4 regions of the Staphylococcus massiliensis genome follow, and region 3 is predicted to be linked to each of the others. Evidence: predicted binding sites of a transcription regulator. Region 3 holds the regulator's gene; each other region holds the start of a gene.

Region 1 (4,705 bases), 630 kb from region 3:
AACCAGCTCAATCTAAACGTAAAACGAATATGAAAGGAGTGCACTCTCATGGCTGATCACTTAGCGATTAATACACCATATTTCGGTATTCTGTTATCGGTAATTCCATTTATCATTGCGACAGTATTATTTAAGAAGACGAACGGTTTCTTCTTATTCGCGCCATTATTCGTCACAATGGTCGTTGGCGTCATGTTCCTATACTTCACAGGCATCCCTTATGAGAAGTATAAAATCGGTGGCGACATCATCTATTTCTTCTTAGAACCAGCAACAATTTGCTTCGCTATTCCACTTTATAAGAAACGTGATGTGTTGAAGAAGCATTGGCATCGTATACTAGGTGGTATAGGCATTGGTACTGTAGTTGCACTCGTTGGTATCTTCTTTGTAGCAAAGGCACTTCAATTTGGTGACGACATCATTGCGTCAATGTTACCTCAGGCTGCGACAACAGCTATCGCACTACCTGTATCTGAAGGCATCGACGGTATCAAAGAACTAACATCACTCGCAGTTATATTGAATGGTGTGATTATCTACGCACTTGGTAACCAATTATTAAAACTTTTTCATATTAAGAACCCAATCGCACGAGGCCTTGCTTTAGGTACAAGTGGTCACGCACTTGGTGTCACTGCAGCAAAAGACCTAGGCCAAGTCGAAGAATCAATGGCAAGTATTTCACTTGTAATCGTAGGTGTTATCGTAGTAGCGGTAGTACCAATACTTACAACAATATTCTTCTAGATGTTATATAGATATAGGAAAAACCGACTCGTTGGAGTCGGTTTTTTAGTGACTTAATTGATTTTGAATCAGATGTCCCACTTATATGTGTCTACAACCTCTTTAATTAGTAGTTTTGATCTTCTGTCGATATCTTCTATAGTCCATGTATTCTTATCATCAATAGATTCATCTTCACTTACTATAGAATCATTAAGATATAATCTTGTTTTTAAGCCTGTTTCCTCGTTAGTTTTAGGATCTCTATAATCTCTCTTATCTTCAAACGCTTTAGCACTCATCTCAGAGTTGTAACCAGTTAAGGTTAAATTACCAATTCTATGCACATTTTCATCCACTAATATTTTAACTCGGTCATCATTATTGGTTTGTTTAGAAAGCTCTTTTTTCCAATTTTTACGCTTATCAGCTGATTGTGGCATGATATGTTCTAAGGTCCATATATACTACCCTTTGTCATTTATACTATTTAAATTTTCTGGGTTTTGCTTGTTAAAGAAGTTACCATGCTTTCTCTCTAAGGTTGTTAGAATTAGTCTTGTAGTATTCTTAGAAGTTATATAGATAGATCCATCAAGAGCTACCTTAAATTCTTCATCTGTAGCAGCTATACTCTTAAATATCTTTTTAATTTCTTTGATATCTTTAAGATCAATATTATCTTTTTCGCGTAATAATCTTACACTTTGAATTGCTTTGGCTCTAATATTAGATGCCTTAGGTTTTAAGATTATATTTCTTCTAACATAATAAGTAATTAAAAAGTCTAGGAAATTCGAAATCAAGCTTGTTGTAATTTTCTTATATAATAATTTGTTCAAAAAGAAAAATATGATTGGATAAGCTTGAGTTGATTCAAGTTTATCTAAATCAAAAAGCTTTTGTTGAATATCATCGTCTAAATTTAAAATATCAATCGTCTCAATTTTACCATTCATGTTTGAAAATACTTTTGCTTTCTTAATAAGGTTATCTATATACTCATAACCTTCGTCGTGAAATATTCTCTCATACAACTTTAGGGCGGTATTTTGTGTAATTGAACCGTTCTTCTGTGATTCAAAAGTATCATAATTGTTAAGTAAAAACTGAGTAACGACGTTAGTAATAGGTTCTTCATTATCGTTGTGGAAAATAGATATTAATTCTTCCCACTTAGAAACTGATTCCTCTTGACTAATTTGACCGTCAGCCTCTTTTAGGTAAAAAGATTTAAATAAGTCTAAAAGAGTTAGTGGTAATCCCTTAGCGTTGAAGGAGGTAAATACTGTAAACCCTTCATTTAAATTAGGAACTGTTATTAAAAGGATTTCAGCATGATTTAATTTATCGTAAAATTCTATTAATTTTTCAACACCCTCTAATAAATCTTTTCTATTAAGGTTAGACAACTCAGTCTCACCTAGAAAATTCGTTTTAATAAGGTTTTTAACGAAATCATATCTTTTACCAAAAACTTTATTTTTATGCGGTTTAGCTAATTGATCATTTTTAAATACTCTTTTTTGAATATCAGCTAATATTTCTTTATCTGGTGATAAAAGGTGCATAGGTGAACCACTATTTTTACTATAAATTTTATCGTAGGTATGAACTCTACAACTAGAAATTTTATGAGCAATATTGTCATTAGCACTTAGGTTGGCAACTTCTAAAATTGCAGACAAATTATCATAGATAGCTAAAAAGATTAAGTTAATTGTAGTTAGCCTCTGTTGACCGTCCACAACATCAAAACTATAATTTCCTTCTTCTGTAATGATTACATTTCCTAAATAGTAACCTTTAGGTTGCTCATTGATATCTTTGACCATTGTTTCGATATTTTCTTCTCTCCAAGAATAATTTCTCTGATAAATAGGGATATTGTACTTGTAGTTCATCTCAATAGAAAAAATGGCCGATACAGGATTCTTCTCAGGGTTTAAATCCAACTTTAACAACCACCTTATTTATATTGTTAAGTGTATTATATACTTATTAACTCTTTAGATCTAATAATATAAAGTAGTATATATGATATTTAAATAATTAAGTATTTTATAAGCGTATTTTTATATTTACCTTTTAAATTGAGGTGATTTAAATTTAGGAAATATTACACATACCCCCCATCCTCTTAACTTTTTCATCTTTTAGAAATCCAATCATATAAATGTTGAAAAGTATTCACAAATTTTGTGAAATTTATCACATAACCCGTGTTATACTAAATGTGAAATGATTAACAAACCGAAATGGAGATGAAAGTACGATGTTAGAAACTAAAACTAATCGTATGGAAGCTTGGAAAGGATTTATTAAAGGACGTTGGGAGAAACGCGTTGATGTAAGGGAATTTATTCAATTAAACTATTCGCAATATGATGGGGACGAATCTTTCTTAGAGAGCCCTACGAAAGCGACTTCTAAATTATGGGGTCAAGTTATGCAATTAACTAAAGAAGAACGTGACCGCGGTGGCATGTGGGATATGGATACGAAAGTACCTTCTACAATTGTGTCACATGACGCAGGTTATCTAGATAAGGATCTTGAACAAATCGTTGGTGTTCAAACTGACAAACCGTTTAAACGTTCTATGCAGCCTTTTGGCGGTATTCGTATGGCGAAAGCGGCATGTGAAGCTTACGGCTATGAATTAGATGATGAGACTGAACGCATTTTCACAGATTATCGCAAGACACATAACCAAGGTGTATTCGATGCATACTCTAAAGAAATGTTAGCTTGTCGTAAAGCGGGTATCATTACAGGTTTACCAGATGCTTATGGTCGTGGCCGTATTATCGGTGACTACCGTCGTGTAGCACTATATGGTATCGATTTCTTAATGGAACAGAAGTTTAATGACTTCCATTCTATGTCTTCTAAAATGTCTGAAGATGTTATTCGTCAACGTGAAGAACTGTCTGAACAGTATCGCGCTTTAAAAGAACTTAAAGAACTTGGTGAAACTTACGGATTTGATTTAAGCCGACCAGCTACAAACTTTAAAGAAGCGGTTCAATGGTTATACATTGCGTACTTAGCTGCGATTAAAGAACAAAATGGTGCAGCAATGAGTTTAGGACGTACATCAACATTCTTAGATATCTATGCAGAACGTGACTTAAAGGCAGGGCTTTTAACGGAGAGAGACGTTCAAGAAATTATTGACCACTTTATTATGAAGTTACGTATCGTGAAATTCGCGCGTACGCCTGAATATAATGAACTGTTCTCTGGAGACCCAACGTGGGTAACTGAATCTATTGGTGGTGTTGGTATTGATGGCCGACCGCTTGTTACGAAGAACTCATTCCGATTCTTACACTCACTTGATAATTTAGGTCCAGCACCTGAGCCAAACTTAACGGTTCTTTGGTCAAATCACTTGCCTGAGAACTTTAAAACATATTGTGCGAAGATGAGTATTAAGACAAGTTCAATTCAATATGAGAATGATGACTTAATGCGTGAAAGCTATGGCGATGACTATGGTATCGCATGCTGTGTATCTGCGATGAAGATTGGTAAACAAATGCAGTTCTTCGGTGCGCGTGCGAACTTAGCGAAGACGTTATTATATGCGATTAATGGCGGTAAAGATGAGAAATCTGGTAAGCAAGTAGGACCGAACTTTGAAGGTGTTCAATCCGAAGTTTTAGATTACGACGAAGTATACGTGAAGTTTGATAAGATGATGGACTGGCTTGCAGGTGTTTATATTAACGCGCTAAACGTGATTCACTACATGCATGATAAATACAGCTATGAACGTATTGAAATGGCGTTACACGATACAGACGTGATTCGTACAATGGCTACAGGTATCGCAGGTTTATCAGTAGTAGCTGACTCTTTATCAGCGATTAAACATGCGAAGGTTAAGCCTATCCGCAATGAGGAAGGTCTTGTGACAGACTTTGAAATTGAAGGTGACTTCCCTAAATATGGTAACAATGACCAACGT
Region 2 (4,705 bases), 640 kb from region 3:
TCTGATATGAACTTCATGATGTTCACTTGTTAGTTCCACGCCAAATAGTGGAAAGACGTCTAATATACTCAACCACTTTTCAATGATATTATTGAAAGCGGTCTGATACTTCATGTTCGTTTGCCCATAAATAGGTATCAGTTGATTATCTAAAGTCACGATAGGTGCTTGATAAAAATACTCACCCTGATCAAATTTATAGTGACCGAGTTCTTGTTCCTTGAGCGCTTTTTTAAACTGTTCTTGACTCGATTTACGATAGTAATAAAATACGATAATAATTATAAGAGAGACGAACCAAAGAACGATAAAGAACCATAGCGATTCAAATGGAAAGGACGTCCCATTTATGGTGACGCTTATTATTTCAGCTATGAAGAATATGGTCAAAAATAACCATACGATGATTGCCTCTGCGATTCCCATAAAAAGCCTCCTAAGTTAAACGACTTAACGTAATAAAATAAAAATTAGATATATTCATCATAACATTTTATATAATGAAACCTATTCAAATCTATTTTTCTTATAATTTAAAAGGGCTTTTAAAATAAGTTTTAAGTAAGCCAACATAAAAAACCCCTTAATTAACGTAACTTCATTAATTAAGGGATATTGTTTAAGTTGATACTTTGTCTTAGAGGGCTTTTCAAAATTACAAGCCTAACAATGCTTTCATCGTGAAGCCGACGATAACGGACACGGTCACGACGAAGAACCCTGGTGCTAGGAAGCTTGTGGTCTTAGTTGAACGCGTCTCGTCTAAATCAACCGCGAATAGAATCGTAGGTTGGGCTGGAATGACGAAGTTGACGTTGAGCGTCTGGATCATGGCGATAAGGAATGTCGGTGGAATGCCGAGCCCCATGACGATAGGCACCATGATGGATGATGTAGCGGTTTGTGAAATAACGACCATAGCGACGATTGCGACTAGGAAGATGACGAGCCACGGCACTTGCTCGATAATCGCGCCAACTTGGTGTTCCATGATGTGCTTGTTGTGCGGCGCGTTAAAGATGGTTGCGCCTAACCATCCCGGACCTAGCACGGCGAATAGTGCGCCAATTGCTGATTGCGTAATATTTGCTGAGAAGATGGCTTTCGTGTCGATCTTAACGAGTAATAGGTTAATCGCTGCACTTGTGTACATAAAGAGTTGCACGAGATCGGTCGTCTTGAGATGGACCGCTTCACCATCAACGTGGAAAGTCGGCAACAGGTTCGGGAAGATACCGAACGTTAAGATACACGCGACACAAATTAAGAACGTCAACACGCCAATCTTCGTGCGTCGACTAAAGTCAGTCTTAAGCGCGTGGTCGGTTTGTTGTGTAAGGTTCGTTAAATTCGCATTCGTGCTAAGTTTGGTGCGTCCCACCACTGTGCAAAAGACACTTAGTAATACCATGCTGATGAGCGCGGTCGGTAACACAATCGATAAATAATGTCCCATCGTGATGCCGTAAGTCGCAACGACTGAGATGACAAAGGCTGTTGCAGAGGCTGCAGGGCTACATAAGAGCGCTAAGTTCGCCGTTAGAATGGATGCCGTTAACGGTTTCTTCGGTTGAATGTTCGCTTTCATTGCTGTCTTCGCAATAATCGGTTCGAGTGATAATGCGATGTTCGCTGTGCCGATTCCAAAGACGAATAAAAAGACGATGAATGGTGCGATAAAGATGATAGATTTAGGAAAACGTTCGATAATTTTTGAAGCGAGGTAAACAAGATAATCGATGCCACCAGTTGCTTGTAACGTACCACCTGCGATACCTATTGAAAGAATAATTAAGACTGCCGTAACAGGGGCCTCACCAGGCGGTAGATGAAAAATGAAGATCATTAGCAGTTGCGCCACGATGGCGAAGATACCACAACCAAGGGCGCCAGCTGTTTTTAACCCCCAAACAATTGCGATTACCATAATTGCAATTTCTATAAAAAATAGGATCATAAAGAAACTCCTAACTCATTTAAAGTCACTTGTGATTATTTTAACATACTCATTTGTTTAAAATTTAAAGTGAATGCAACTATGCGAAAATTGTCGAAATTAATATTACAATTTTTATTTAATCATATGACTTATACTTTTCAAGTTAGTAATTGATTCTCTATGAGCGTTATTTCTCCCACAGAAATTCAATTAATTCATCCGCAACGTCTTGATTTTCATGAAGTTGACTGTGCTGTGCCTTCTTACCTTCGTATCTAGCTTCCTTATAGATCTTAGGACTATTTCCCAGTAAATATTTGAGTGATTTAGACGAACTATTAGACACCCTTCCGTCTGAATGAGACCCGTCCTTTAAGTCTCCATAGATGTTAAGCACGTGAATGCCTTTACCTTCGTATATATCCCTCAACACAAGCAGCTCTTGGTATGGTGGGTTCATACGGCTTGGTTTACCCGCTTCATCAACTGAGATTTCATTCTCAGTCTCGTTCATGCCTAAGACGCCGTTATACGTTCCAGCGATATTGACTTGTTTCTTCAGTTGCGGCAATGTCGATTCATGACCGTACATCATCATATATTGAGCGAATGTCAGATTCCCCATCGAATGCCCTACGAAGTTAAAGTCTTTAATCTGATAGTCGTGTTGAAAGGTTTCGAGCACGGACTTGAACCACTTTGCATTCTTATCTAAATATCCTTGTTCATTATCCTCAAGTTCAATTTTCACGATTGGATTCGTCGCTTTAGGGTCAAATTTACCTTCTATACGAACGTTACCTTCACTAGAAACAATAGCCGTCACAACATTAAAGGTAACACCTCGCGACTTGGCATGATCAACCATAAAGCGCTCAGAATTCGCACTACCACCCCAGCCATGCAAGAAGAAGGTTGGCGTGTGGCTTTTAACGAAGGGGGCTGATTGAGGCTGGTTATTCGTGTGTGGCTTTTCAAGGAGGGGGATTGATATGGCGACGGTGATGATGAGTAGAATGATGATGATACGTTTCTTCAAGATGGTGGCTCCTATTCACATTTGTTTGAAATTATTATAGAGGATTTGGTTGACATTTACCTTCTGAAAAGCCCTTTAAATTGAAAGTTTGCGTTTCCAAAGTCTAAATTCTAAAATTAGAAATGTATGATAAAGCTTAAAAATGAGGAATTGGAGTGATTGAAGTGGATGCCAATATTGAAAAACTGAAGGAAATCGTGGACGATTCTAAGAAAATCACCTTCTTCACGGGTGCAGGCGTGTCGGTAGCGAGTGGCATTCCTGACTTTCGTTCGATGGGTGGTTTATTTGATGAAATCTCGAAAGACGGCTATTCACCAGAGTACTTACTAAGTTCAAATTATCTACAAGACGACCCTGAAGGCTTCACGAATTTCTATCACAAGCGACTGTTACTCAGTGATAAGAAACCGAACGTTGTGCATGATTGGATGGCTCAGCTTGAAAAGGAAGGCCGTTCACTGGGCGTCATTACGCAGAATATCGACGGTTTAGATGCCGATGCGGGTAGTCAAAATATCGATGAATTACATGGAACGTTGAACCGCTTCTATTGTATTTCATGTCATAAGGAATACGAGAAATCTTACGTGATCGAGCAAGACCTCCGTCAGTGTGAAGCGTGTGGCAGCCCGATTAGACCTGACATTGTGTTATATGGCGAGATGTTGAATCAAGGTACCGTAATGAATGCGATTAGTAAGATTTCTGAGGCCGATACCCTGATCGTGCTAGGTTCTTCATTGATTGTGCAACCCGCTGCAGGATTGATTTCTAATTTCCAAGGGAAACATTTAGTGATTATTAATAAAGCTGAAACACCTTATGATACGCAGGCGGACTTAGTCATTCATGACGATATGGCTGAAGTCGTGTCGGCGTTGAGAGACGTTGAATAAGTGGTGAGTATGACGATAATGATTTGACGGAACATTATTAAAATTTTATTTAAAAATACTTGCATTTTATAAATGAACGTTGTATGATATAAGCATAAAATATCTTTTATGACATACTCAAAACCCCTCACTAGCTGTAATAGTGAGGGGTTTTAATTTGATTTGAGATGGGGTTAGTTTACCCCGCGAATACTTAAAAACTATGCTGTCTTAAAATTTAAACTCAACTTTTTATTGTAACTTGCTATACTCATCATAATTAATTACTGTTTATTAAAGGATATTAAAAACTTTAGAAGGAATATATTTCCTTCTAAAGTTTCTTGATTAAAACAATATAAATCATCTGTAATTTAGCTTAAGCCCAGATTTATTTATAATCTCTTTGACTTCAGTAATTAAATATGTTCTATTTCTTGAAATTTATATTATCTTCACTTTGTGTTATCTAACTTATTAATTGCATTATATACATCTTGGGCACTAGTAGCTAATTGATACTTAATATTTAGGTCATCTAATTTGTCAAAAAAGTTCTTTTGCATCTCACCAATGCTTTTATCCCCTAATCTCATGTTTTCTGCTTTTGTTTCTACTATAAGATATGTTGCATTCTGTTCATCATCTTCTATCATGTACACAAAGTCAGGAGTAGTTGTACCACCTGTATATTTAGGTACTTGTATTGCTTTTTTGGGTAGGTTACCAAATACTGTTACTTTTTTATCATAATTTCTTTTTAATAGTTCCAATTCTGGTTTGATACTATCAAATCTAACTGGTGGTCTTTCATATAAAAATCTCTCTTCAGTTTGAATATTGCTTTCA
Region 3 (4,705 bases):
TTCATAAGGTTCCTGTCTATCCCACAAAGTTCTGAGTTTTTGCTTGAGCCTGATACGTTCGTTAACGATCGTAACTATGATAACAATGATAAACACAACGATGAGCAATCCGAAAAAGCTAAAAGCAGTCATAGAAACACCTTTCTTCAAAAGTTAAGTATATTGTATCAAATTTTTATAACATTTTTAACTGTTTCAATTTGTACGGTGTCAATAGGGAACATGCGTACTTATCAACAATTTGTGAACAACTTGGGGATAACTTAGGCATAATGGTGTGTATAAGCATTTGAAAAATGTGTATGAAATTTGTGGGTAGTTACAATTTACCTGTGGATAACTGGAATAACTCTGTGGATAGTTGGTAAATAAGGTCTTTTAGTGTGAATAAAGGTTGAATGTGTGGTGAATAAAAAATGTGGTAAGTGAAAAATTCTACTTACCACACAATTCTAACTTTGATACTCTGATAACTTTTCTTGTAATATTTCCCAGTTTTCCATAATCTGTTCTAATTCTTGTTCGGTTTGTTCTTTTTCATCAGCAAATGCTGCTGCTTTTTCAGGATCGTTAAATACCTCGGGGTCGGTTAATTGTTCATCAATAGATTCGATATGAGCTTCAAGTGACGAAATTTCTTGTTCAATAGAGGCTATTTCTCGCTCTAATTTACGAATCTGCTTCTTAGCTTCCTTATGATCTTGATACGACACATCACTTGTATCAACTTTAGAATCAGCGCCGTCTGACGCTTCTTCTATCGCATTCAGTGCACGTTCTTCTTCTGATTTATCAAGATAATATTGGTAGTTACCGATGTACATACGATGGTGGCCTTTCTGCATTGAAAAGACCTTCGTCGCAATCTCGTTAATAAAATAACGGTCGTGAGAAACAAAGATGATCGTGCCTTCGAAGTTTTTAAGTGCTTGTTCTAACATCTCTTTGGAATCGATATCTAAATGGTTAGTAGGCTCATCTAGAATAAGCACGTTATTACGTTCAAGCATTAATAAAGCAAGTTGTAGTCGCGCTTTCTCACCACCAGATAAATCGTTAATGACCTTTTTCACATCATCTTGTACAAATAGAAAGCGTCCGAGTATAGCTCGAACTTCCTTTTCAGGGAGATGCATGTATTGATCCCAAATGTAATCGAGGATTATTTTAGATGATTTAAACTCGGCTTGTTTTTGGTCATAATAGCCAATTTTTAGATTAGCACCGTATTGAACATGACCATTTAAAGCAGGTAAATCATTAGATAGCGTCTTAATTAATGTGGATTTACCAATACCATTAGGACCTATAATCGCGATGTGGTCACCTTTAGTCACATCAAAATGAATGCCTTCTGTGATGACATCGTTGTAGCCAATAGATAAGTCTTTAACATGCATCACATCGTTTCCAGTATTACGGTCGAAATCAAATTGGATATTAGCTTGTTTCGCATCCAACATTGGTTTATCAATACGTTCAATCTTCTCAAGTGTTTTACGACGACTTTTCGCCATACCACTCGTCGATGCTCTAGCGATGTTTTTATCAACAAAGGTTTCTAAGCGTTTAATTTCGTCTTGTTGACGTTCAAATTCACGCATACGTTTTTGATAATATTGATCACGTTGTTTGATAAACTGACCATAGTTCCCGATGTAATGTTTAACTTCACCTAAAGCCACATCGTATACTTGTTTAACAATTTTATCTAGGAAGAATCTATCATGGCTGATGATGATAATGGCGCCTTTAAAGAATTTTAAGTAATCTTCAAGCCACTCAGTCGTTTCCATGTCTAAATGGTTGGTCGGTTCGTCAAGTAACAGTAGGTCAGGCTCTTTCAATAACATTTGAGCAAGAGATAAGCGCGTTTTTTGTCCACCACTAAAGTCATTAATAGGGCGATCGAAATCAGCTTCTTTAAAATTAAGTCCATGAAGCACGGTCTTAATTTTACTTTCATATTGATAACCTTCAAGTTGTTCAAACTGATTAGATAATGTTTCGTATCGCGCGATGTGCTCTCGATAAGTTTCCGTATCATATTCATCAGCATGCACACTTAACCAATTCGTTTCTTGCTGCATCTTTGCTTCCATTTCCTTTAAATGGTTGAAAGGTTCAGACATTTCTTCGAAGACGGTCTTATTAGAATTTAACATCATTTGTTGTGTTAAGTAACCTAGTTTGAGATTCTTAACTTTAGAGATATGGCCGGCATCGTAATTTTCAACGCCTGCTATAATCTTCATAAGTGTTGACTTTCCTGCGCCATTACGACCAACAATACCAATACGTTCGCCAGTTTTAACTTCAAAGTTTACATCTTGAAAAATATCTTCTCCATCAAATGATTTTGTTATATTGTTTAATTGTAATAAAATCATTATTCCGCACCTCGCAATATGATTATTTTACATGATAAAGATATAAGTTGAAATAGTAACTGTTTATTTTGAGTGAACTATCAGTTATAATTAGGTATATTCTGTGAAAGACATCACATAAACTACTAATGGAGGGATTTTATACGGTGGAACATGATTCAGTAAAAATTCCACGTGCGACTTTAAAGCGACTTTCTTTGTATTATCGTTTTGTGAACACGCTAAAATCTAAAGGTGTAGAGCGTGTAAATTCGAAAATTATAAGTGAAGGTTTAAATATAGATTCCGCAACAATTCGTCGTGATTTTTCATATTTTGGTGAACTTGGTAAAAAGGGATACGGATACAACATAGATAGCTTACTTGAGTTTTTTAAATCTGAACTGAGTGAAAGCGACGAAATTAAAATAGGTTTAATTGGTGTGGGTAACTTAGGACGTGCGTTACTTACATATAACTTTTCAATTCATGATGAAATGACGATTACAGAAGCTTTCGATATAGATGAAGCGGTTGTTGGTAGTGATATCGGTAATGTGAATGTTAAGCATTTAGATGACTTACCAAAGGTTATTAAAGAAGAAGGTATTGAAGTGGTTATTATTACTACACCTGAAAAGGCTGCCCAAGAGGTAGCGGATTATGCGTCTAAAGCAGGTGTAAGAGGTATCTTAAACTTCACGCCAAGACGTATTACAACTTCAACAAAGGTACAAGTACATCAAATTGATTTAGGTATCGAATTACAATCCTTACTATTCTTTATGAAGAATTATGGTAAATAAAGCGCGATTTTAAGACACGAGGTAAGTGGTGAAAACCATTTATGTCGTGTCTTAAATTTAGGGTTGAAGTTTCTTCAAGTCTCTATTATTATTAAACTTATCATATAAGTCGGATATAAAGGAGATAAGTTATGACTTGGATCATTATAAGTGGGTTGATCGTTGGTATCTTACTAGGATTCGTCATGCAGCGAACGCGCTTTTGCTTAACTGGCGGCTTTCGAGATATGTACGTTCAACGAAATAATAAGATGTTTTATGCACTACTGATTGCGATTACGATACAAAGTATCGGATTACTTATTCTCACTCGCACAGGCTTACTTACGATTCATAATGAAACATTTCCAATTATAGGAACGATTATTGGATCGTTTATTTTTGGAGTAGGTATTATCCTAGCAGGCGGTTGTGCTACAGGTACTTGGTACCGAGCTGGCGAAGGTCTCATAGGGAGCTTTGTCGCACTTGTCTTTTACGCATTAAGTGCAGCAGCCACGAAACATGGTGTTTTAAAGCCTTTAATGGATAAGATTAATACGCATACCGTAGCGAACGCAGATATGGCTTCGTCTACAGGTGTGCCAATGTGGGTATTTGTGCTACTCTTAACGCTAATCACATTATTCTTTGTCGTTAAGACGTTACGTAAACCGAAACCTAAGATACCGATGCCTAAACTGAAGCAAAAGTATACTGGTTTCAGACATATTCTCTTTGAAAAGCGCTTCCACCCATTTGTTGCGGCAATAGGAGTTGGCTTAATCGCGTTTATCGCGTGGCCGATGAGTACGTCTACTGGTCGTGAGGGTGGACTTGGTATTACGACACCATCATCAAATATCGTTACATTCCTTGTGTCAGGTGATATGAGCGCGCTTGATTGGGGTGTCTCCTTAGTATTAGGTATCTTTATTGGTTCATACATCGCAGCTAAAGGTTCACGTGAATTTAAATGGCGTTTACCCGATAAAAAGACCATCCGTAATAGTGTGATTGGCGGTGTATGTATGGGCTTTGGTGCAGCAGTTGCAGGCGGTTGCTCGATTGGTAACGGTTTAGTTGCAACAGCTGCTATGTCTTGGCAAGGTTGGATTGGACTTGCTTCAATGATTGTAGGATCATGGTTTATGAGTTACTTCATGTTTGTAAGACCTATGAAGAAAGTACAGCACCAATCATCTACAGCGACTTCAAGTCGTGGTACACAAACGGCTTAATAGGAGGATTTGTTATGTTATATGAATTAGGAACAGTAGGAATGGTATGTCCGTTTCCATTAATTGAAGCTCAGAAAAAAATGAATGAGCTCGAAAATGGTGACGAACTTAAAATAGATTTCGATTGTACACAGGCAACAGAAGCTTTACCTAACTTCGCAGCTGAGAACGGCTATCCCGTTACGAACTACGAGCAATTAGGAGATGCTTCTTGGACGATTACAATTCAAAAAGCTTAATAGCTAAATGGGGGTCTGGGACATAATTTACAATTCCCTTAAACAGCATGCTTTCCTGGGGCATGGCCGGA
Region 4 (4,705 bases), 270 kb from region 3:
GGTTATTTTCAAGCGCATATTCAATTGCTGCTCTGATTAAACGTTCTGAACCTTCTTTAGATACTGGTTTAACGCCGATACCTGAAGTTTCAGGGAAACGGATATTAGTAGCACCCATTTCATCTTGTAAGAAGTCAATCACTTTTTTAGCTTCAGGAGTACCTTCTTTATATTCGATACCAGCATAGATATCTTCAGTGTTCTCACGGAAGATAACCATATCTGTATCTTCTGGGCATTTTACAGGTGATGGAACACCTTTAAACCAGCGTACTGGACGTAAGCAAGTAAATAAATCTAATTCTTGTCTTAATGCTACGTTTAATGAACGAATACCGCCACCGATTGGTGTAGTTAATGGTCCTTTAATCGCGATTAAATATTCTTTAATAGCGTCTAAAGTTTCTTGTGGTAACCATTCACCAGTTTCGTCATAAGCTTTTTGACCTGCTAAGATTTCTTTCCACTCAATACGTTTTTCACCGTTGTAAGCTTTCTCAACAGCAGCATCAATAACTCTGCTCGCAGCATTCCAAATATCTGGTCCGATACCGTCACCAATGATATAAGGGATGATTGGTTCGTTTGGTACTTGTAATTCGTTATTTGATTTTACTACTTTTTGTGCAGTCATACTTTGCTACCTCCAATAATTTTTAAAAGTTCATTTATCTAAAGTATAAAGATTATCTTTCTTCGATTGCAACATATTTACGGTCTTTTTGACCGATGTATGTCGCACGTGGACGCATAATTCTGTTGTCACGATATTGTTCTAAGATGTGTGCAATCCAACCTGCTGAACGACTTACAGCAAAGATTGGTGTGAATAAATCGTGTTCGATACCCATGCTGTGGTATACTGTCGCACTATAGAAGTCAACGTTAGGTAATAAACCTTTTTCTTTTTCCATGATGTCCGCAATCTTAATAGAGATTTCAAACAGTTCTTTTTGACCTGTTTCATCAGTGATTTTACGACTCATGTCTTTTAGGTACTTCGCACGAGGGTCGCCGTTTTTATATACACGGTGACCGAAGCCCATAATTTTATCTTTATTATTAAATTTCTCTTCAAGGTAAGCTTCTACTTTAGATTCTTCACCAATTTCAGTTAACATGCGCATAACGCGTTCGTTCGCACCACCGTGTAAAGGTCCTTTTAAAGAACCAACAGCAGCTGTGATACCAGAATAAATATCTGATAATGATGAAACCGCACAACGCGCAGTAAATGCTGATGCGTTTAATTCGTGGTCAGCGTGTAAGATTAATGCTTTGTTGAAACCTTCAACTTCAACGTCTGTAGGTTTTTCACCACGTAACATATATAAGAAGTTAGCAGCATAGTTTAAGCTACGGTCAGGTTTAACTGGCGCTTTACCTTCACGTACACGAGCAAATGCTGTCACAAGTGACGCAATTTTAGCTTGGATTCTAATAGCACGTTCTAATGTTGAATCCATGTCATCTTCATCAGCACCTGGATCGAAGTGTGCTAAGTATGAAACTGAAGTACGTAATGCAGTCATAGGGTGTACTTTATCTGTTGCATATTCTTCGAAGTGCTCATACATTCTTGGATTTAAAGTCATATGTTCATATAACTTGTCTTTAAGTGATTCTAATTGTTCTTTATTAGGAAGCTCGTAATTCCACAGTAAGTAAATGATTTCTTCAAACTGAGCATTCTCTGCTAAGTCATCGATATCATAACCAGCATACGTTAACTGATTGTCGATAATTGAACTAATCTTAGTTTCTGCAGCAATTACGCCTTCTAAACCTCTTTTTAATTCTGCCATAGATATTTCCCCTTTTCCTTAAAATCCAACTATTTATAATGGCTTTCAATTTATATTATAGCCAATAATCCTAAATTTGTGAACATTTTAAGAACATTGATTATTTTGACGTCTATCAGAAATGACGTGCAATTCATTTTTATTTTTATAAAAAACGTCGTAGTTATAGGCTATACAACCTTATGTTTACCCTAATCTGGAGCGCATAGTCGCGTTTTGGTCATATTTCTATTTAATTATCATTAATAATAACTTTTTAAAAATCTTTATACATTTTTTCTATGAATGCTTTAAAGGGCTTTTCACACAATAAAAAAAGACAAACCACAAAGCGTGGTTTGTCAAAAATGTATCGTTTATAGAACGTTTGCGTAGCCTTCGAATACTTTACCTTGATTGGCATCAACTGTAATTAAAGCACCATCTTCAATTACGTTAAGTACATCATCGACACCTACGATTGTAGGAATATGATGTTCTAAACCAATGATTGCACTTGGTGAAGTTAAGCCACCTTCTTCAGTAACTAAACCAATCGCTTGGCTAATGTAAGGCGCAAATGAAGCATCTGTTGATTGTGTCACGATGATAGAATCTGATAAGTCTTCGCCTTCTAATTCTTTCGCATCTTTAACTAATCTTGCGTGACCAACTACTGAATTGCGACCGATACCTTGACCAGTTGCTAATTCGTCACCGACTAAGTGAAGTTTCATAAGGTTTGTGGTACCTGTTTCACCAGTTGGCACACCAGCTGTAATAATGATTAAGTCCCCGTTCTTAACGCGTCCAGTATCCACTGCAGTTGCTACTGCTTTGTTAAGAAGTTCGTCAGTAGAAGGACGGCCAGATCTAACGACAGGGTTAATACCCCAAACTAGTGTACATTGGCGAGCAGTTGTATCTCTTGGCGTAACCGCGATAATATCTGATTTCGGACGGTATTTAGAGATAATACGTGCAGTAGAACCACTTTCAGTTGCAGCAACAATAGCTTTAACATTTAAGTTTAAAGCAGTGTGGGCTACAGATTCACCAATAGCATTAACTAGAGACGTCATCGATAACTTCGTACGGTCATTTAAAATCTTGTCATAGTCTTGCGCATCTTCAGCTGCTAATGCAATATTACGCATTGCTTCAACAGCTTCTACAGGGTAATCCCCAGCTGCTGTTTCACCTGATAACATAACAGCATCTGTACCATCATAAATCGCGTTCGCTACGTCACTTGCTTCAGCACGCGTCGCTCTAGGATTACGTTGCATTGAATCAAGCATTTGAGTAGCTGTGATAACTGGTTTACCTAGCTTGTTACACTTACGGATTAAGTCCTTTTGAACCATTGGTACGCGTTCAGGTGGGATTTCAACACCCATGTCACCACGTGCTACCATTAACCCATCAGATACTTGTAAGATAGACTCAATGTTATCAATACCTTCTTGGTTTTCAATTTTAGGGATAATGCTGATAACTTCATTTTTCTCTTCTTCTAACAATTTACGAATTTCTAAAACATCGCTTGGACGGCGCACGAAGCTTGCTGCGATGAAGTCGATATCTTCTTTGATACCGAAACGAATATCTTCAGCATCTTTGTCAGTAATACCTGGTAAATTCGTTTTAACGCCTGGTAAGTTGACACCTTTTTTATTTTTAAGTTCGCCTGTATTTAAGACATTACATACGGCTTCACCTTTTTCAGCATCTAAAGATTTAACGCGTAGTTCAATTAAACCATCATCTAAAAGAATTAATGAATCATCATGCAAGTCATTGATTAGATCTGGGTAAGTTACTGAAATCTTTTCAGGTGTACCTTCTACTTCGCTTGTAGAAACGATAATTTCAGAACCTTTTTCTAACACAATTTTACCGTCTTTCATGTTGTGTGTTCTGATTTCAGGACCTTTCGTATCTATTAAGATACCGATGTTTAGGTCTAATTTTTTAGCGATGCTACGGATGCGATCAATACGTACTTTATGTTCTGCGTGGTCACCATGAGAGAAATTTAAACGGGCAACGTTCATACCAGCTTTCATTAATTTTTCTAACATTTCTTCTGATTCAGATGCAGGTCCAATCGTACATACAATCTTTGTTTTCCTCATTGTTAAAATGCCTCCCTAATTGATTTATATAGATAACTCATCTGTTAATTCATACATATGTTTATCGATATTATCATGAGATGTTTTAAATATTTCATCAAATGAAGTTGCAGTGAGTTGATTATTTTTAATGCCAACCCCTTTAGCTGTTTCACCATTAAGTAATAATTCCACTGCATGTCCACCCATTCTCGATGCTAATACACGATCAGCACCTGTAGGACTTCCTCCACGCTGGATATGACCTAATACGGAAATACGAGCATCTACATTAATATATTTCGTTAGCTCTTGCGCACATTCTTCACCTGACATACACCCTTCAGCCACAATGATAATCGAATGTTTTTTACCTCGATCAATACCTTGTTGAATCTTTTCTGCAATTTCTTGAATATCCTTTTGACGTTCCGGAATAATAATAGATTCCGCACCTACTGAGAGTCCTGACCATAATGCCAAATCACCACAGTCTCGTCCCATTACTTCAATAATAAAGGTTCTTGCATGACTTGATGCTGTGTCTCTAATTTTATCGACAGATTCAATAATCGTATTTAATGCGGTATCAAAACCAATCGTAAAGTCCGTCCCATTAATATCATTGTCAATCGTTCCAGGAATACCGATTGTTTGAATTTCCTTACATTCCTCACTAATACGTTGAGCACCACGGTAACTTCCGTCACCACCAATTACAACTAAACCTTCAATTCCCCTTTTTCTAAGGTTACCAATACCTACTTTTCTAACGTCACGTTCCTTAAATTCCGGACATCTTGC

What was found. Region 3 encodes Rex, which represses fermentation and respiration genes when NADH is low (regulators of the CRP and FNR family bind a similar motif). Its sites were predicted from a motif close to TTGTGAAATATTTCACAA; they were not measured.
Region 1: the regulator Rex is predicted to act here: its motif matches at 2,929-2,946, upstream of pflB (formate C-acetyltransferase).
Region 2: the regulator Rex is predicted to act here: its motif matches at 1,987-2,004, upstream of ACF3N8_RS02610 (anaerobic C4-dicarboxylate transporter family protein).
Region 4: the regulator Rex is predicted to act here: its motif matches at 1,882-1,899, upstream of ACF3N8_RS07095 (citrate synthase).

The regions. Positions count from the first base shown of each region.
Region 1 covers NZ_CP171119.1:557,751-562,455, forward strand. The annotation lists gene lrgA (antiholin-like murein hydrolase modulator LrgA) at 1-56, shown strand, start outside; gene lrgB (antiholin-like protein LrgB) at 49-750, shown strand; gene ACF3N8_RS02650 (DUF1524 domain-containing protein) at 819-1,172, opposite strand; gene ACF3N8_RS02655 (DUF262 domain-containing protein) at 1,197-2,684, opposite strand; gene pflB (formate C-acetyltransferase) at 3,005-4,705, shown strand, end outside.
Region 2 covers NZ_CP171119.1:545,951-550,655, reverse strand. The annotation lists gene ACF3N8_RS02615 (hypothetical protein) at 1-426, opposite strand, end outside; gene ACF3N8_RS02610 (anaerobic C4-dicarboxylate transporter family protein) at 656-1,957, opposite strand; gene ACF3N8_RS02605 (alpha/beta hydrolase) at 2,127-2,933, opposite strand; gene ACF3N8_RS02600 (NAD-dependent protein deacylase) at 3,143-3,877, shown strand; gene ACF3N8_RS02595 (type III restriction-modification system endonuclease) at 4,312-4,705, opposite strand, start outside.
Region 3 covers NZ_CP171119.1:1,184,784-1,189,488, forward strand. The annotation lists gene ACF3N8_RS05645 (DNA mismatch repair protein MutS) at 1-132, opposite strand, end outside; gene ACF3N8_RS05650 (ABC-F family ATP-binding cassette domain-containing protein) at 453-2,390, opposite strand; gene ACF3N8_RS05655 (redox-sensing transcriptional repressor Rex) at 2,519-3,175, shown strand; gene ACF3N8_RS05660 (YeeE/YedE family protein) at 3,307-4,395, shown strand; gene ACF3N8_RS05665 (sulfurtransferase TusA family protein) at 4,410-4,634, shown strand.
Region 4 covers NZ_CP171119.1:1,453,471-1,458,175, reverse strand. The annotation lists gene icd (NADP-dependent isocitrate dehydrogenase) at 1-634, opposite strand, end outside; gene ACF3N8_RS07095 (citrate synthase) at 687-1,805, opposite strand; gene pyk (pyruvate kinase) at 2,162-3,922, opposite strand; gene pfkA (6-phosphofructokinase) at 3,947-4,705, opposite strand, start outside.